2 regions of the Deinococcus sedimenti genome follow, and region 1 is predicted to be linked to the other one. Evidence: riboswitches for the same ligand, from Rfam matches in the RefSeq annotation. Region 1 holds a riboswitch; the other holds the start of a gene.
What was found. A riboswitch is a leader RNA that binds a small molecule or an ion and turns the genes downstream of it on or off. The one in region 1 is predicted to bind cyclic di-GMP.

Region 1 (13,505 bases):
GTGCTCGCTGGTCACGTCGCCGCTCAGCAGGCGGCTCAGGCGCGGCGCGAGCATCATCGCCGCGATGCGGTTCCCGCTCAGCTGGTACGGGTTCACGACCTCGTCCGCCCCGGCGCGGCGCATCTTGCGGGCCGCCGCCTCGTCACTGGCCCGCGCGATCACCCGCACGGCCGGGTTCAACCCCTTGGCGGACAGCACCACGTACAGGTTGCTGGGGTCACTGTTGATCACCGTGACCAGCGACGCCGCCCGCTCGATCCCGGCGCGGCGCAGCACGTCCTCGTCGGTGGCGTCCCCCACCAGAGTGTGCAGGCCCTGCGTCTGCGCCCACTCCAGGTGCTCGGGGCGGTGATCGACCACGACCACCTCGCGCCGCGCGCCCCGCAGCGCCACGCTGACCGCCTCGCCCACCTGCCCGTACCCGCACACGATCGTGTGATCCTTCAGGCTCATGATCTTCCTCTCCTTGCGCCGCCGCGCCGCGTCCGGGTCCGTCACGGTGCGCAGCATCGTCTCGGCCAGCAGCGTCAGCAGGTACAGCATCAGCCCGATCCCGACCAGCATCAGCACCACGCTGAACACCTTCCCGTCCGTGTTCAGCTCGCCCGGCGCGCCGTACCCCACGGTCGTCAGGGTCATGGCCGTCATGAACAGGCAGTCCAGCCACGACCAGCCCTCCAGCACGCGGTACCCGACCGTGCCGAACACCACCAGCCCCGCGATCAGGGCCAGCAGCACGGCAGGGCGACGGGTCATACCTCAAGTGTAGAGGGACGCTCAGCGGAGGATCGCACTGACCATCAGGAAGGCCGTGCCCCCGCTCAGCGCCGCGCCGAAGGCCACCGCAGCCCAGCGCATCCAGCGGCGGTACGCTGACACGTCCAGCCGGGATTCCAGCAGCCCACGCCGGTTCAATGTCCCGCCCGGATCCACGCGCACGGTCAGCGGCGTTCCGACCGGTCGCCCTGATCATCCAGATCACGCAGAGGGGGGCGGGGCTGCGGGCGGGGCGCCGTCACGGCGTTCAGGGCCCGGGGCTGCACCTCGGTCACGCGGCCACCGGGGAGAGTCAGGGTACGGCGCGGGCGGCGCTGGGGTCGGAGCACGCATGCGGGTAGACTGGCCGCCAGAGATATGACCAGGGCGCACCCGAACGGACGAGGCTGGCTGCTGTCGGCGATCAGCGCGGTGCTGATCACCGGCTTCCTGGCCACCAGCCTGCTGTCGTACGGCGTGGCGGAGCGGCGGTTGCGGCACACGATTGCGGACGAGATGCTGCCGCTGACCGGAGATAACGTGGCGTCGCAGATTCAGAACGGTATTCAGCGGCCGGTGTTCATCTCGTCGGAGATGGCGAACAACACGTTCCTGCGCGACTGGTTGCAGGGCGGCGAGCGGGATGCGGGGCGGGTTCAGGCGTACCTGCAGGCCATTCAGCGCAAGCACTCGCCACGCGCGGCGTTCGTGGTGTCGGGCCGCACGGGTCGCTACTACGGGCCGCGCGGGCTGGTGAAGACGGTCCGGGCGGACGACCCGCAGGACGCGTGGTTTGCTCGCGTGCGGGACCTGCGGGCCCCGTACGAGTTGAACGTGGACGTGAATCCCGCGTATGGCCGTCAGCCGCTGGTGTTCGTGAACTACCGGCTGCTCGCGCCGGACGGGTCGTTCCTGGCAGTGACCGGGGTGGGGCTGACGCTGGACAACATCCGGCAGCTGCTGAGGTCGTACGATGTGGAGTTCCAGCGGCGGGCGTACTTCGTGAACGAGCGGGGGGACGTGATGCTCGACAGTCGGGGCGGCGTGGGGCAGAACATCCGGCAGCGGCCTGGTCTGCGGGAGATCGCGCCGCTGATCTTCACGGGGTCCGCGCGGCCGCAGCGGCTGACGTACGACGCTGCGGCCGCGCGGTATCAGGTGAACGCGCGGTTCATTCCGGAGTTGCGCTGGTACCTGCTGATCGAGCAGAACGAGACGCGCGCCCTGACGCCCCTGCGGAACGTGCTGCTGCTGAACCTGCTGATCGGTCTGCTCGCCACGGGGCTGGTGCTGGCGGTGGTGCTGCCGACCGTGGCGCGCGACCGGGCGCAGTTGCGCCGCGCGGCGCTGACCGATCCGCTGACGGGCCTGCCGAACCGCGCGGCGTTCGACGCGGCGCTGGCGCGGCCGCTGGCGTCGGGCGTGCCGGTCACGCTGGCCCTGTTCGATCTGGATCACTTCAAGGTGATCAACGACCGGTACGGGCACCCGGCCGGGGATGAGGTGCTGCGGCGCGTGGCGCGGGCGGCGCAGGCGGCGCTGCCGGGCGGCGCCCTGCTGGCCCGCTGGGGGGGCGAGGAGTTCATCCTGCTGCTGCCGGGGGACGTGGCGTCGGGCGTGCCGGTGGCGCAGGCGGTGCGGGCGGCGGTCGAGGACCTGCCGACCGGCGTGCCGGGGGTACACGTGACGGTCAGCGTGGGCGTGAGTGGCGCGCGGACCGGGGACACGGCGGGCAGCGTCCTGACGCGGGCGGATCAGGCGCTGTACCTTGCCAAGCAGCGGGGCCGCAACCGGGTGGAGGTCGCCCCGGATCCGGCGCCGTCCACGCCGGACGCCGGGTAAGGATCAGGCGAGTTCTCTCGGGGTGAGGTTCGCGGCGATGAACGCCTTGAGGACACCGACGTCGTTGGGCATGACCTGGAAGCGTTTCGGAGCCTGTTCGATCCCGTCGAAGCGCGCGGGGCGCCCCGGGGTGTGCCCCACGGCCTCCTGCACGGTCGCCTCGAACTTGGCGGGCAGCGCGGTTTCCAGGCAGATCATGGGCACCCCGGGCCGCTGGTAGGCCTGCCCGACGAGGACGCCGTCGGCGGTGTGCGGGTCGATCAGGCGGCCGTACGACTCGAACACGGTACGGATGGTGCGCAGGCGGTCTTCGTGGGTGCTGCGCCCGCTGCGGAAGCCGCTGGCCTGCACCGCGTCCCAGTGGGGCGTGCCGCTCAGGGCGACGGGGCGGCTCTGGCCGACCTCGTCCCACCAGCCGCGCGTCTGCACGGCGTCCGCACCGGCGATCAGGTACAGGTAGCGCTCGAAGTTGCTGGCCTTGCCGATGTCCATGCTGGGGCTGCTCGTCACCGCGACCCGGTCGGCGGGGCGGACGTGGTACGTTCCGCCGCTGAAGAAGTCGTGCAGCACGTCGTTCTCGTTGCTGGCAACGATCAGCTGCCCGACCGGCAGGCCCATGCGTTTGGCGAGGTACCCGGCAAACACGTTCCCGAAGTTCCCGGACGGCACGCTGAAGTCCGCCTCCGCCCCGGCGGGGAGGTTCAGGGCGAGGTACGCCCGGAAGTAGTACACGGCCTGCGCCAGCACCCGCGCCCAGTTGATGGAGTTCACGGCCCCGATGTCATAGCGGGCCTTGAAGTCCGCGTCGGCGTTCACAGCCTTCACGAGGTCCTGGCAGTCGTCGAAGACGCCCTCCACGGCCAGGTTGAAGATGTTCGCCTCCTGCAGGCTGAACATCTGCGCCTGCTGGAAGGCACTCATGCGGCCGTGCGGGGAGAGCATCACGACGTTCACGCGGGCCTTGCCGAGCATGGCGTACTCGGCCGCGCTGCCGGTGTCGCCGCTGGTGGCGCCCAGGATGTTGACCCGCTCGTCCCGGGCCTCCAGCACGTACTCGAACACCTGCCCCAGGAACTGCATGGCCATGTCCTTGAACGCCAGGGACGGCCCGTTCGACAGTTCCAGCAGGTACAGGCCACCTCCGTCCGGGCCAGCCTCACCCAGCGGGGTGACGGGCGTGATCTCGGCGCTGTGGAAGGCCTCTTCCGTGTACGTGTCGCGCAGCAGGCGGCGCAGGTCCTCCCCGGGGATGTCCGTGATGAAGGGGCGCATGACCTCGTAGGCGAGGTCGGCGTAACTCAGGGCGCGCCACGCCTCCAGCTGCGCGGGCGTGACCGTGGGAATGGATTCGGGCATGGCCAGCCCACCGTCCGGGGCGAGGCCGGACAGCAGCACGTCCGAGAAGTGGCCGAGGTCGCGCGCGCCGCGCGTGGAAACGTACTTCATGGGTCCTCCCGCGCCCACGCGGTGGGCGACTTGCGTGCCGTCACTCTAGCGAGCCGGGTCCGGGCAGAGTCCACCGGCAGCTAGGGCACTCCACCGGACCTTCATCCGCGTGACACCCCGCGTCTTACAACTCTGTCACAGACGTCCGGAGAACTGACCCGGCGCCCAGTCATTCCGCGGCCCGGCCTTCCCCCCGGGGTTCTCATGCTTCACACCCTCCGGATCTGCACCGGGCCGCACGCTGCGCAGCGTGCCAGCCGCATTCGAGTACCGCCACGCCCCCCGGGGGGGTGGGGGGAGGGTCGCGCGCGGCCTTCAGCGGCCCTTGAGGAGACCGCTTAGGCGCGGTTCATGCATGCAGGTGTGACAGGCCCGAAGGGCGCACGCAGGCATCATGACTTCACTCGCTACGGGAAACAACGGGCGAGAAGAGGCGTTGAAGCGTGGTCCTGTATGCGGGCACCTGGGACACGTGGAGCCAGTGGTGCGACCGGCTTTTCGACCATGCCTTCAGCCTGAGCTGGAGGTTGGACCCACCAACTGCGACGACGTCGCAGGAGGAGTTCTCCATGCGTGCATTCCTGCTCTCTGCCCTTGTTGCCGTGCTGGCCACCAGCTGCGGCGGTCCCTCCACCCCCAGCACCACCGCGCAGTCCACCGGCACCCGCGTGGACACGCAGGCCCCCAAGGTCTCCATGGTGATGAGCCCCCAGACGCTGAAGGAGAAGGGCAACGTGTTCTTCCGCCTGGCCACCCAGGACAACACCACCGTGTCCCGCGTGGTCCTGCTGATCGACGGGGAAACCTTCGTGGACGACCCGACCGCGTACAACTCCTACGCGAAGTACTTCGAGGCGAGCAGCAACGGCGAGCACAAGGTCACCGTCCGCGTGTACGACCAGGCGCAGAACGTCACCGAACAGACCCAGACGTTCCACGTGAACATCGGTCAGTAGGCCCGGCGGCCTCGACATCCCCCATCCGGCAGCCGCGCGGCTCTGACCCGCACCCCCCGGACGAGACGATTCTGGCCGACCCTCCGCCCGCAGCTCGGAACGGCCCCGCCTGCCCGCACCTCCTGCCGGTACCTACAGGTCGAAGCGCATCAGGTCCCGCCCGACCGTGATGCGCCCTGGGTACAGCTCCGCCATTCCGGCGGTATACGCCGCTTCAGCTGCGGGCGTCGCCTGCGGCACCGGAATGTGGTGGGTCAGCACCAGGTGCCGGACCTGAGCGTCCCGGGCCAGCTGCGCCGCTTCCAGGGTGGTGGTGTGGTACTTGGCCGGGTTGGTGACCTGCACGGCCTGCTCGGGATTCTCCCGGGCGAGGTCCGCCAGCCACTGCGGCTGATAGGCGTCATGAATCAGCAGGTCGGCCTGCCAGGCGTGCTGCGCGGTGGCGGCCACGGGGCGCGTGTCGCCGCTGATCACGACGCGCCGCCCACCGAACTCGATGCGGTACCCGAGGGCGGGCGTCACGGGACGGTGATCGACCTCGAAGGCCGTGACCTGCACGCCGCCCTCGTCGAACATCAGGCCAGCATTGCGTTCGGTGTACTCCACCTCGGCACCTGCCGCTTCGGACCTGTTGTACGCCACGCGGAGTTCCCGGTCGTACGCGAGCGCGTCATGGAACGTCCCGATGATGTCGCGGGTGCGGCTGGGCCCGTACACCCGCATGGGCTGAGACCGACCCTGGATGACGCCCACGTGGGTGCGCCAGCTGCTGATGAACAGGTCCGGGAAGCCTGCATTGTGGTCGTAGTGGTGATGCGTGAAGAAGACGTCCCGCACGCGCTGCGGCATGAGCCCCGACTCGATCAGCTGCCGGGTGGTGTCGCCGCCGCAGTCGAACAGCAGGATCTGCCCCCCGGCCACGACCGCGACGGCCGGTTTGGCGGCGCCGGGGTAGGCGCGGGGCGTTCCGGTACCCAGCAGGACCACCGTGAACTGATCGGGGGTCAACGGGGCGACCGGGGTGGGCTGAATGAAGGACTGGGGCACACGGCATTCTGCGCCGACCGTGGCCGCCCCGGCCCGGACCTGCCTGGGCGGCGTGGTGCACGTCGGGCCGGGTTCACGAACCGTTGGCGCGCACCATTCCCCGCCGGGGCATCCGGTAGCGTGGGGGTCATGAGCCCCGAGACCGTGAAGTTGGCCGTCGTGCAGATGCACGTCACCGATCAGCTGGAAGACAACGTCAGCCGCGCCGCCTCGCACGTGCGTGACGCGGCCGCGCAGGGCGCGCAGGTGATCCTGCTGCCCGAACTGTTCGAGAACCTGTACTTCTGCCAGGTGGAACGCGAGGAGTACTTCGACCTCGCCCACCCACTGGAAGGCCACCCGTTCGTGGGCCGCTTCCAGGAACTGGCCCGCGAACTGGGCGTGGTGCTGCCCCTGTCGTACTTCGAGAAGGCCGGGCAGGCACACTACAACAGCCTCGTGTGCATCGACGCCGACGGCACGCTGCTCGGCAACTACCGCAAGACGCACATCCCCGACGGGCCCGGCTACGAGGAGAAGTACTACTTCAACCCCGGCGACACCGGCTTCAAAGTGTGGGACACCCGCTTCGGGCGCGTGGGCGTCGGCATCTGCTGGGACCAGTGGTACCCCGAAACCGCCCGCGTGATGATGCTGCAGGGCGCGGACTTCCTGCTGTACCCCACCGCGATCGGGTCTGAACCCGCCGAGGTGGAATCCCCCAACAGTCACCACATGTGGCAGCGGGCCATGATCGGGCACGCCGTCAGCAACAGCACGTACGTCGCCGCCGCGAACCGCATCGGCACCGAACGCGTCGGGGACCTCGAGCAGACGTACTACGGGCACACCTTCATCAGCGACTACACCGGCGAGCTGGTCGCGGAGTTCGGCGACACCGAGGAAGGCCCCCTCCTGCACACCCTGAACCTGCGTGAAGCCCGCAAGTTCCGCGCGGGCATGGGTTTCTTCCGCGACCGCCGCCCCGAACTGTACGGCCCCCTCCTGACGACCGACGGCGTCACCCGGCGCGGCTGAGCCCCCGTACCGGTCAGTGGGACGCGCCGGACTGGCCACGTCCCGCTGTCCATTCACTCCGCTGTCCATTCACCCCCGGGCCGCCCGGCCCGGACCGCTGGTAGCGTGCGAGTATGCGCGCCGCCGTGTACGAGCAGTTCCAGATCCGCCCCGAGCTCCGCACGGTCCCGGACCCGGTGCCCATCCCGGACGGCGTGGTGCTGGAGGTCGGCGCGACCGGCGTGTGCCGCAGCGACTGGCACGGCTGGATGGGCCACGACCCCGACATCCGCCTGCCGCACGTGCCCGGTCACGAGATCGCGGGGACGGTCGTCGCGGTCGGCGCGGACGTCCGCTCGTGGCGGCCCGGGGACCGCGTGACGCTGCCGTTCGTGGCCGGCTGCGGCCGCTGCGCGGAGTGCCGCGCCGGGCACCAGCAGGTGTGCGAACGGCAGTTCCAGCCGGGATTCACGCACTGGGGATCGTTCGCGCCGTTCGTGGGCATCCACTACGCCGAGCAGAACCTGGTGCGCCTGCCGGACAGCCTGGATTTCGTGACGGCCGCCAGCCTGGGCTGCCGCTTCGCCACGTCGTTCCGGGCGGTGGCGCAGCAGGGCCGCGTGCGGGGCGGCGAGTGGCTGGCCGTGCACGGCTGCGGCGGCGTGGGCCTGTCCGCCGTGATGATCGGCCGGGCGCTGGGGGCGCGCGTGATCGCGGTGGACATCGACGACGCGAAACTGACCCGCGCGCGCGAGCTGGGCGCGGAGGTCACCGTGAACAGCCGCCTCGTGCCCGACCCCGTGCAGGCCGTGCTGGATCACACGGGGGGCGGCGCGCACGTGTCGCTGGACGCGCTGGGGCACCCGCAGACGGCGTTCAACTCGGTGGCGAACCTGCGCCGCCGCGGACGGCACGTGCAGGTGGGCCTGCTGCTGGGCGACCAGAGCCGCCCGGCCCTGCCGATGGACGCCGTGATCGCCCGTGAACTGGAGCTCTACGGCAGTCACGGCATGGCCGCCCACACCTACCCCGAGATGCTGGGCCTGATCGAGTCCGGGCAGTTGCGCCCCGCCGAGCTGATCGGCGCGCGCCTCACGCTGGCCGAGGGGATCGAGGCGCTGGTGACCATGGACCGCTTCGCCGGGACGGGCGTGAGCGTCATCGACCGCTTCTGACAGCCCACTGTTGTCAGAGGTCCTCTGCGCCGCTGGCCGGGGCGAGGTTCAGGCGGTACAGGTACGCGTCGGGGCCGCCGCGCGCGCCGTAGCGGGTCAGGAGGGCCTGCAGGTCGCGTTGCAGGGCCTTGGCTTCGTCGCGGGTGAGGTGCAGGACGCCCCAGTTGGCGGTCAGGACCGGGGCGTCGTCGTGCAGCAGGTCGAGCAGGTCGAAGCTTCCGGCGCGGGGCGTGATGTCCATCAGGGTGCCGCCGGGCGTGGTGTACAGGCGCACGGCGATGTCCTCCTCGCGCTGCACGAGCGGCAGGCCCGCCTGCACGACCGCGCGGTGAAAGACCGCGTTGAAGGTGTCCTCGTGCAGGCCGATCAGGTCCTCCAGACTGCCCAGGCCCGTGCGGTGGTAGGGGATCAGGAACGCGTCGGAGACGGCGCGGTAGTGCTGCACGGGGCGGCCCCGGCGGGGTTCGGCGCGCGTGACGGCCAGCCCGGCGCGTTTCAGTCGGGTGAGGCGGTGGTGCGTGGCGTTCAGGGGGCGGTGCAGGTGCCGGGCGAGTTCGGTGGCGGTCCACTCGCGGGTCATCAGCAGGGCCAGGAGGTGCGAGTAGTCGGGGTGCAGGACGAGCCGCACGCCACCCGGCTCGTCCAGGCGCGTCCAGGTTCGCGGCATGCGCGCAGCGTACCGCGCCCGCGCTGGGTCTACTCGACGTTCTGTCTTGCAGGTCGAGTAGAGGCGTGGGCACCCTGAGGCATGACCACTCCCATGCCGACCCTGAGTGCAGAGCAGCAGCGTGTGCAGGCGACCGTGCAGGCCCTGATGCACCCGGACACCGCCCGCGACCCGCACCCCACGTACGAGGCGATCCGCGGGCTTGACCCGTCGGGCGTGGTCAGTCCGGTCGGGTGGGGCGCGGCGTTCGCCACGTCGCACGCACTGAACAGCGCGGTGCTGCGCTCCCCGGCGGCGCGCAGCGGGGCGATCATCTCGCAGGTGCCCGCCGACACGGCCAGCCTGCGGCTGCTGCAACCCATGATGCTGTTCCACAACGGCGTGTCGCACGCGCGGCTGCGGGGACTGGTGCAGGCCGCGTTCACGCCGCGCGTCGTCGCCGAGCAGCGCGACCTGATCCGCGCGCAGGTGAACACCCTGCTGGACGCCCTGCCCACGGACCGGGAGGTGGACCTGGTGGCCGGACTGGCCGCGCCGCTGCCCGCGCGCGTGATCATGCACATGCTGGGCCTGCGCGGCGAGGACGAGGCGAAATTCATCCGCTGGACGCAGAGCGTCGCCGACCTGCTCGCCGGGGAAACCGGCAGCCCCGAACTGATGGCCCGCCTGGAAGCGGACGCGCAGGAGATGCGCGGGTACTTCCGCACGCTGGCGGACGACCTGCGCGCCCACCCGCAACCGGGCCTCCTGAGCGCCCTGGCCGCCGCTGAGGACGGTGGGGAACGCCTCAGCAGCGACGAACTCCTCGCGAACGCCGTCCTGCTGCTCGCGGCGGGGCACGAGACGACCAGCAACCTCATCCCCGGCGCACTGCTCGAACTGCACCGCCAGCCGGACGCCTGGGCGGCCCTGGTCGCCCGCCCGGACCACCCGAACGTCCCCGACGAACTGCTGCGCGTCGTGTCGCCCGTGCAGCTCGACGGGCGCACCCTGGCCGACACCGTCACGCTGCCCACCAGCGGAGGCCAGACGGTCACACTGAACGCGGGTACGCACGTGCAGACCATGCTGGCCGCCGCGAACCGCGACCCCGACGTCTTCCCCCACCCGGACCGCCTCGACTGGGACCGACCGAACAGCGCCCGGCACCTCGCCTTCGCGGCGGGCGCGCACTACTGCCTGGGCGCGCCCCTCGCCCGCCTGGAAATCGCGGAGGTCTTCGCCGCCCTCGCCACCCGCTTCCCCGCCCTGCGCGTCACCGACCCGCACCCCCCGTTCAAGGCGAACCTCGTCCTGCGCGGCCCGAAAGAACTGCGCGTCCAGCTGGGCTGACGCAGCCCCTTACCTCTGCGCGAGGAACGCCCGCAGTTCCCGCAGGACCAGCCGGGGCTCGTCGAAGTGCGGGTAGTGCCCGCTCCCGGCCGCCACCACGTGACGGCTGCGGGTGGAGGCGGCGGCCAGTTCCGCCTGCAGGGCCGCCCACTCGCGCGTGAATACCTCGGCCTGCGCGGGCGTGAACGGGTCACGCTCGTCGAGGGTGAGGTGCTCCGGGAGGAACGGCTGCCCGCGCGAGACGACCAGCAGCGGCAGATCCGCCAGGGCCCCCGTGACCTCGCGGCTCCCGGTGAACACCCGGGGGAAGTCCCAGCGTTCCGGGTGCCCCTCGCGGATCTCCTGCTCCAGTTCACGCTGCGCCGCCCGCTGGCCCGGCGTGCGGACCGCGTCCAGCCGCCGCGCCTGACCTGGGTGGGAACTGTCGAGCAGGACCAGTCCCGCCACCCGCGCCGGGTCGCGCCGCGCGAACTCGAACGCGACGAGCCCGCCCAGCGAGTGCCCCAGCAGCACGACCGGGCCGGACACGCAGGCCGCGAGCACCGCCTCCAGTTCCACTACGGCGTCGTCCAGACCCCTGGGGCCAGCCGGGGGCGCGCTGCTTCCCTGCCCCGCCCGGTCGTAGGCGAGCACGCCGGTCAGGTCGTTCACGCCCGTCCCCAGGAAGACGGGCTCGCGCATCATCCCGGCCAGGTGGGGATCGTCCTGCGCCGTGAACCACGAGGAGGCGGGGACGCCCATGCCGCTCAGGAGCACCAGCGTGGGCCGCCCGGCGGCGGGTGCCGCGAGGGCGTGCGTCTGCACCGCTCCGGTCGGCGTGGAGATCACGTGGGTTCGGGTCATGCGGCGCAGCGTACCCCCCACCGCTCGGGACTGAGCCATCCGGCGGATGCTCCCCTGACGGCCCGTCCGTACGCTGGGGCATGACGGACGCAGGGAACGGCAGCGGTCAGGGCGGCGCGCACGCGGGGATCGGCACGTACTACGCGCAGGACCGTGAGCATGACCGCCTGAGCCGCGGGCTGGGCCTGATCGAGTTCACCCGGACGCTGGAACTGCTGGGCCTGCTGCTGCCGCCCTGCCCGGCCGTGATCGCGGACATCGGCGCGGGGACCGGCGTGTACGCGCGGGAACTGCTGACCGCCGGGTACGAGGTGCACGCCCTGGACGCCATGCCGGGGCACGTGGCGCGGTTGCGGGTGGACCCGACCCTGGACCGCCTGGGGTCCGTGGCGCTGGGCGACGCCCGCACGCTGCCCTACCCGGACGGCAGTGTGGACGCGGCGCTGCTGCTGGGGCCGCTGTACCACCTGACCGACCCGCGCGACCGGGCCCGCGCGCTGGCGGAGGCGGCGCGCGTCCTGCGGCCCGGCGGGGTGGTGCTGGCCGCCGCGATCACCCGCGCCGCCGACATCGCCGGGGACTTCACGAAAGAGGACAGCGCGCTGGACGAGGCGTACGCCCGGCCCATCCGCGAGCACACGTACCGCACCGGCGTGCACCGCAACCCCGAACAGCGGCGCGGGCACTTCACGGACGCGTACTTCCACCACCCCCACGAACTGGCCGGGGAACTGACGGGCGCGGGCTTCCGGGACGTGAGCGTGTACGCCGTCGAGGGCCCCGCCGCGCTGCTGCGCGACCCGGACGCCGCCATGCGCGACCCGGAGCGGCGCGAGGGCATCCTGCGCGCCCTGCGCCTGACCGAACGCGACCCGGCGCTGCTGGGCATCAGCCCGCACCTGCTGGCCGCCGGAGTGCGGGGGGAGTGAGGGGCGAGGTGAAAGCCTGTCTTGGGGGCCGGGTGGGCATCTGTGGCGGCGCCGCGCGGACGCACCTGACAGGATGGCGGCATGATCTGCTCCGCGAGGTGTGCCGCATGAACCGAATCGTCACGACCCTGCTGCTGCTGACCGGCGCGGCGCTGGCTGCCGACCTGCGCGTGTACCCCACGTTCGCGGAGGTGCGTCAGCCTCTCACGGCCGCGCCCGTGGCGTTCGAGTGGGCGCAGTGGCGCTGGATTCAGCCGGACAGTCTGAGCGTGCTGGGGGCGGCGCCCGTGCCGTTCTCGGTGCAGCCCACGGAACTGGAGTGGCTGCGCGCGCAGGAGGGACAGCCCGTGACGTGGCGGCCCGCCGGTCAGCCGCCGCAGGCCGCGACGCTGGAACGCGCCGGTGACCTGCTGCTTCGCCTGGAGGGCGGCGGGTTCGTTCACGCGGCCCTGGCTGACCTGTCGTTCGGGTCGCGTCCGCCGGAGCGGGGCGGCGTGACGTTCCGCTCAGAGGGGCCCCTCCCGGCGGGCGCGCAGCTGAGTTACCGCACGGCGGCGCTGTCGTGGGCGCCCCGCTACGAGTTGCGGGTGGGGCAGGCCGTGACGCTGGCGGCGCTGGCGCAGATCACGAACCGCAGCGATCAGGTGTTCACGGCCGGGCGGGCCGACCTGTTCGGCGGCACCGTGCGGCAGAGTGCAGGGGCAATCGGCACGGTCATGAGCGAGCAACAGTCCGCCTCTCCCATGGCGGTGGCCGTCATCCCCGGCATCGCAGGCTCAGTGCCCCTGGCGAACAGCATCGTCAACGTGGGCGAGGTGCGTGGGCTGCAACGCTACGCGCTGCCGGGCGGCCTGACGGTCGGGCGGGGAGAACGGCGAACCGTGCCGTTCCTGAACCCGCAGGTGAGTGCGTTCACGCCCTACGGCAGCGTGCAGTCATACCTGAACGGGGCGGGATCGTCGGGGCAGGTGAACCGGAGGTACAAGTTCACGCCGTCCCTGTCGCTGCCCGCCGGGGTGGTGGATGTGAGGGAGGGTGACCTGCTGATCGGCAGTGTCACCCTGCCTGCCGCTCAGGCGGGCGCGCCGGTCGATCTGGATCTGGGGGGGGACCCGGACCTGCGGTACGTGAAGCGCGTACAGCGCCTCTCTCTGGAGAAGGGCTCGTCTGGGCAGGTGCTCAGCGTGACGTGGCAGGTGACGTACACGTTCACGAGCCGCAAGAGCGCGGGGCTGCGCGTGACCGTGCGGGAGCAGGTGTACGGGCGCAGCGTGGTGGTAGACGGTGGGGCGGTGCAGGCCGGGCAGGTCACTGTGACGCGGACGGCGCAGGTGCCCGCACAGGGGCAGGCAACGTTGACCTTCCGGGTCAAGACGCTGAATTGACCGGGGCCACCTCGATCCAGAACACGCCGCCCAGCCCGGTGCGGGGGGCGAGGTGCATGGTGCTGCCGTCCACATGCAGTCGCGCGGGGAGCTCCGGGCCGGGGGCGTAGGCGCTGAGCAGCCCGTAGTGC
Region 2 (5,769 bases), on a different contig from region 1:
AGCAGGGTGGTCTCGCCGGGCAGCAGCGCGGCGCTCTGACCGGGCTGCGCCACGCTGCCGTTGGGCAGGGCGCTGACCGAGCACACGGCCTGCACGGTGGTCGTGACCGGCGGGGTGGGCACGCGCACGGGCGGCTCGCCGGGCGGCGTGAACTCCAGGGTCGCCTGGTTCTGGATCACGGTGCCGGCGGGGGTGCCGGCCGCCTGGGCCGCGCCGGACAGGGCCGGGGTCAGCGCCAGGGCCAGACTGGTCAGCAGCTTGAGCAGAGGGGGGTTTCGCACGGGGCCTCCCGGAGGTGAGGGCACAAATGGAGGAGTCTGATGTTGTGGGCGGACAGGGGAGGAAAAATGCGGCCGGGGGTCTCCCCTGCCCGGTGGGGCGCGCCCACGCAACGGGGTGGGCGCGCCTGGGGGATGGTTACTTGACGGTGACGACGAACGTGCCGGTGATGGTCTGGCCGGGGGTCAGGATGTCGCCGGTGTCGATGGTGCCGTTGCCGTTGGTGTCCACGCCGGCGTACACGGTCACGCCGGCCGCCTGGGGCGCGGCGATGGGCGTGCCGCTCCAGCTGGTGCCATTGGTGGAGTACAGGATGGCGCCGGTGGCGGTGCTGCGTGCCATGAAGCTGACGAAGGTGGTGTTGGCGGGCAGGGTGTCACGGATGAACACCTTGGTGACGTTGGCGTTGCTGGTGTTCTTGCCGACGATGGTGTAGGTCAGCGTGTCGCCGGGTTTCGCTTCGGCCTTGTCGACGGTCTTGGTGGGCGCGGCGACCGGGGTCTTGCCGACCAGGACGGTGTCGTTGGGGTCCTTGACCTCCACGCCGGTGGTGGGGGATTTGGCGGTCTGGTTCAGGGTGATGGTCTGCGCGGCGGCGGCGCAGGGCACGTCGACGGCGGCGATCAGTTTCAGTTCCGCGCCGGCGGCGAGCGGGCCGGTGTCGGCGGTGCCGTTGCCGTTGGTGTCGGTCAGGGGGGCCTCGCCGCTGTCCAGGGCTTTGTTGCCGTTCGCGTCGATGAAGTACTTGACGGTCACGGTCACGGTGGTGCCGTCAGTCAGTTTGATGGGCGCGGTGCCGCTCACGTCGAAGGTGTCGGTGGCGCTGCCCAGGTTGGCGATCTCCATGGCGACCGTGGCGCGGATGTCGGGGCTGCCGGCCGTGCAGGTGGCGGGCGGGATGATCGGGCTGCTGGGGCTGCCGGGCTGGCCCGCCTCGGGGGTGCCGGGCAGGGCGGGGTCGCCGCCGGGGGTGGGGGTGGGGTTCCCGAAGGACAGGCCGGGCAGGTTCACGATGTCCCGGGTGTCGTCTTTTCTGCTGGTGTCGTTGCTGCTGGTGCTGATGACCGTGACGGTGGGGGGCGTCGCGGGGTTGGTGGGCAGGCCGCCGGCAGTGAAGGTGACCTTGACCAGCAGGTTGGCGGTCTGGCCGGGAGTCAGGCTGCCCACGTCCGGCACGCCGTCGCCGTCCGTGTCGGGCAGCGGGGTGCCGTCGGTTTTGAAGAGCGTGACGGTCGTTCCGGAGGGGAAGCCAGCCAGGGCAGTGGTGATGTCGAACACGTCGGGGCGGTTGCCGGTGTTCTGGACGGTGTTCGTGAAGGTGATGGCCGTGGTGGTGGTGGTGGCCTGCGCGGTCTGCGTGTCGCTGGCGCTGGGGGTGATGGTCACGCCCTCGGGGCTGGCGTAGGCGGGCGTCACGGGGGTGCCGTTGCCGTCCGGGTCGGCCTTGGGTCCGATGACGGTGGCGTCCTTGCGGTCCACGGTGGTGACGTTGGAGTTGTTGGCGTCGCGCGGGACGCTGGGGTCGTTGTTGAAGGCCGGGTTGTCCTGGCGGGTGCCGGTCGGGTCCGCGCCGTACTTGTCGGCGTTGGTGGCCGCGGCGGGAATCACGTACACCTGGAAGAACTTGACGGCGGCGTCCTGGTTCACGCCGCTGATGCCGGTGATGGGTGTGGCGGCGGTGATCTCGGCGAGGCTCAGGGTGCCGTCGCTGTTGGTGTCGGCGCTGGCGGGGTAGAACGTGACGCTGGTGGGGGTCTTCACGGCGCTGGTGGGGTCGGGGGTGTTGGTCAGCGTGTAGGACTCGTTGGGGACGTTCCCGGTGTTGGTCAGCGTGTAGGGGAAGACCACGGTGTCGCCGGGGCGGGCGGTGGCGGTCTGGCCGGGCTTGGTGTAGTCGGGGGTGGTGACGACGGCGCTGGCGTCGTTCGGCACGATGGTGAAGCTGGGCACCGGCAGCACGGTGGTGGTGACGGGGTTGGAGGGGATGGGTGGGGTGGGGGTGGTGCTGCCTTCGGGGGTGAAGACGATCTCGGCGGTGTTGGTGATCACCGTGCCGGCGGCGGTGCCGGCCGCGTGCGCGGTGCTGGCGGCGAGGGCGATCAGGGCGGTCAGGGTCCAGTGCTTCTTCATGTGCTTCCTCCGGGAGGGGGCGGGGGGGGGTTACTTGACTTTCACGCGGAAACTGAACTTCAGCGTCTCGTCCGGGTTCATGCTGGTCAGGGTCCAGCGGACGTTGGTGTAGGTGGTGGGGGGTGCGGGTTGCTGGCGGGTGACGCTCTGGCCGTTCTCGGTGGTGGTGACAGTGCGTCTGGGCTGCGCGCTGAAGGTCTTGCCGCCGTCAATGGAGTAACTGACGGTCCAGCGGTCTGTGGCGGGGGTGGTCAGGACGCTGAATTCGGTGCCGCGTGGGATGGGGACGTTGACGTTCAGCTGGCCCAGGCGGCGTCCGGAGACGTTGCGCAGCGTGACCTGTTCGCGCAGGACGTCGCCGGGCAGGACGGTTTTGGGCGAGTCGATGATCGTCTCGACGGTTTTGCCGCTGCTGTCGGTGCTGCGTTTGACGAGGTCCTGGGTCAGGGTGAAGGTGACGTTGGGGCTGGACTGGGCGCTGGCCGCCGTGAGGAGCAGCAGGGGCAGAATGAGGCGCTTCACTGCGGGGGGACCTCCAGAGACAAAAAATTGACCGACAGCTGGGGGATCTCTCCCGCCGTTCTGTCGGTCGCGCCACTCGCTCCTCATCTGGCTTAGGCGCCCGTGTGCGCCAGATGATTCATTGCTCCTGAACATCTGTTGGCCCGGGGACCGTCCCCGAGGATGTTCGGTTTACCTCACCATGCTGACGCGCCTGTCACTGACCGCGCGGGCATTATGAAATTTCTCACCTTTTCATCGTGCCTATCATTCCGTCCGCGTGGTCATTTGTCAAACGCCCAGGCGGCCCGCGCTGGCCTTCGCCACGGGGGTCCCGCTGCCCCCATCGAAGGCGTCGATCTCCTCGATGAAGCGGTCGAACAGGTAGCGGCTGTCGTGCGGCCCCGGGCTGGCCTCGGGGTGGTACTGCACGGAAAACACCGGGTAGCGGCTGTGCGCCATGCCTTCCAGGGTACCGTCGTTCAGGTTGATGTGGGTCGGCACGAAGGCCCCGTTGGGGATCGAGTCGATGTCCACCGCGTACCCGTGGTTCTGGCTGGTGATCTCCACGTTGCCCGTTAACAGATTCTTCACAGGCTGGTTGCCGCCGCGGTGCCCGAACTTCATCTTGAAGGTCCGCCCGCCTGCCGCGAGACCCAGGATCTGGTGCCCCAGGCAGATGCCGAAGGTGGGCAGCAGGCCCATGAGTTCCCACGCGGTCTTATGCGCGTACTCCAGCGGGGCGGGGTCGCCGGGGCCGTTGCTGAGGAACAGGCCGTGCGGTTGCAGCGCCATGATCTGCGCGGGGGTGGTGTGCGCTGGCACCACGATCGGCTCGATGCCGACCTCGGCGAGGCGCTCGATGATGGTGTGCTTGATCCCGAAGTCCATCAGGACCACGCGCTTGCCGTGCCGCAGGGTGGGGAACGCGTAGGGCAGCGCGGTCGTGACCTCGCGGGTCATGTCGTGCCCGTCGATGTCCTGGTGGTCCAGGGCGCGCTGCACGTACATCTGCTCCTCGGCGGGCGTGAACTCGCCGTACGGATCTTCCGGGTGTGTGTAGCTGCGGTGCGCGATGACGCCCTTGACGACGCCGCCCGTGCGCAGGCGGCGCACCAGCGCGCGCGTGTCGATCCCCTGGATGCTCACGACGCCGTACTGCTGCATGAACGCCTCGAGGGACTGCTGCGCGCGGTGGTTGCTGTACTCACCGCTGAACTCGCGGCTGATGAAGCCGCGCACGTAGGGCTTGTTGCTCTCCATGTCGTAGATCGCCACGCCGTAATTCCCGACGTGCGGGTACGTGATGGTCACGATCTGCCCGTTGTACGAGGGATCGGTCATGATCTCCTGGTACCCGGTCATGGAGGTGTTGAACACCACCTCGCCCACGGTCTCGCCGCGGTGCCCGAACGCGTACCCGCGGTACACGGTGCCGTCTTCCAGGGCCAGGATGGCCCGTTCTTTCCTGATCATGCTTCCTCCATTCGCGCCTCTCCGGACGCGTTTCATGGCTCAGCTCTGCGCGGCACCGTGGCTCCCCCGGGGGGTCACCAGCGGTAACGCACGCTCGCCTTGCCGATAATGACATTCCCCGCAACGGACCGCTGTGAGGTCGTTCCGTCAAACCGGTTGATGAGGTCCGCCGCGCCCGTCATGGCCCCGGCGAACATGCCGCTCAGTGCCTTGTCGCCGCTCAGTTCCCTGGGCAGCATCCCGGCGAGGTCCTGCGCCTTCAGGTCCGCCGGGTTGGGCTGGTACGACCAGCCCGCCGAGCCCTGCAGGGTCAGGCCCGCCGCGCGGAACGCCGCGTCGTCCGCCAGCACGGGACCGTCCGCCAGCGCGGCGTCCAACGCGTCCTGGCTGAACGCGGTGATCAGGTACTCGCCCCGGAAGGCGTACACCATCTTCAGTCCGGCCAGCACCTCGTCCAGGCCCTCGCTGGCCCCGGCCATGCCCGCGCCGAGCATCAGGGCGCGGGTGTCCACGTCCGCCATGGCGTCGTCCATCAGGGTGTCCATGCCGGACTTGGCCAGGGACTTCACGGTGCCGCGCAGGCCGTCCAGGGCGTCGTTCACGCTGCGGGCGTACTCGGGCAGGTGCGCGTCGGCCGCCGCGCGGTCCGTGACCCGCTGGTACGACACGGTGGTCGCCAGGGACGCCAGCGGGTCCTCCTGGTTCAGCCCGGCCTTTAGGCCGCTCGCCAGCGTGACCTGCGCGCACTCGCCCCCCAGGTAGCGCCCGGCCTGCTCCAGGTGACTGGCAAGCTGGCTGTCGGTCAGGAACCCGAACGGTTCGAGCAGGTCCACGCGGGTCAGCCAGCGGCCCAGGTAGGCGCCGGTGTCGGGGTGGCAGGCGGTCGCCTGCACGGCCTCGGCACTGGCGGGAATCACGCCCTGCACCTCGAAGTCCGTGGTGTCGAGCAGGATGCGCGCCAGCGGTTTATCCTTGCCCGCCTGGTTCACGACCTGCGCGCTGGCGGTCGTCCAGCCGCCGGCGGTGGTGGTCAGGCCGCCCGCAACCTGCCCCAGGGTGTCCAGGGCGTCCACGACCGGCGACAGCAGGCGGGGCAGCATGACCTGCGCCAGCTGCGAGCGCAGGACCTTCGCGGCGGCGCTGAAGTTCGCGTACAGGCCGAGTTCCTGCGTCCCTGCCGCGCGCTGCGCCGCCGCGTACGGCGCGGACGCCGCCAGGGTCGGGGCGGCCTTGCCGCTCAGGCGGCCCAGGTACGCCATCAGCAGGGCCTTGTCGCTCGACACATACACCAGCCCGTTCGAGGCGCCCGCGAACATCCCGTCCACGCGGGAGAAGGTGTAGCGGCCCACGCGCGCGCCGGGCTTGTCGGGCAGCATCTCGCCG

Region 2: linked by a shared signal. The riboswitch ahead of IEY69_RS14025 (hypothetical protein) and the one ahead of IEY69_RS17955 (Ig-like domain-containing protein) in region 1 are both predicted to bind cyclic di-GMP.

What each region holds. Positions count from the first base shown of each region.
Region 1 covers NZ_BMQN01000016.1:19,407-32,911, forward strand. The annotation lists gene IEY69_RS17930 (potassium channel family protein) at 1-756, opposite strand, end outside; gene IEY69_RS17935 (hypothetical protein) at 778-939, opposite strand; gene IEY69_RS17940 (hypothetical protein) at 942-1,106, opposite strand; gene IEY69_RS17945 (sensor domain-containing diguanylate cyclase) at 1,135-2,598, shown strand; gene thrC (threonine synthase) at 2,602-4,044, opposite strand; cyclic di-GMP riboswitch class II at 4,465-4,549, shown strand; gene IEY69_RS17955 (Ig-like domain-containing protein) at 4,614-5,000, shown strand; gene IEY69_RS17960 (MBL fold metallo-hydrolase) at 5,133-6,047, opposite strand; gene aguB (N-carbamoylputrescine amidase) at 6,177-7,064, shown strand; gene IEY69_RS17970 (zinc-dependent alcohol dehydrogenase family protein) at 7,178-8,218, shown strand; gene IEY69_RS17975 (winged helix-turn-helix domain-containing protein) at 8,232-8,885, opposite strand; gene IEY69_RS17980 (cytochrome P450) at 8,967-10,217, shown strand; gene IEY69_RS17985 (alpha/beta fold hydrolase) at 10,227-11,060, opposite strand; gene IEY69_RS17990 (class I SAM-dependent methyltransferase) at 11,141-11,989, shown strand; gene IEY69_RS17995 (hypothetical protein) at 12,097-13,374, shown strand; gene IEY69_RS18000 (hypothetical protein) at 13,358-13,505, opposite strand, start outside.
Region 2 covers NZ_BMQN01000007.1:77,747-83,515, forward strand. The annotation lists gene IEY69_RS14015 (DUF11 domain-containing protein) at 1-281, opposite strand, end outside; gene IEY69_RS14020 (DUF11 domain-containing protein) at 418-2,409, opposite strand; gene IEY69_RS14025 (hypothetical protein) at 2,440-2,931, opposite strand; cyclic di-GMP riboswitch class II at 2,984-3,069, opposite strand; gene carA (glutamine-hydrolyzing carbamoyl-phosphate synthase small subunit) at 3,202-4,386, opposite strand; gene IEY69_RS14035 (hypothetical protein) at 4,461-5,769, opposite strand, start outside.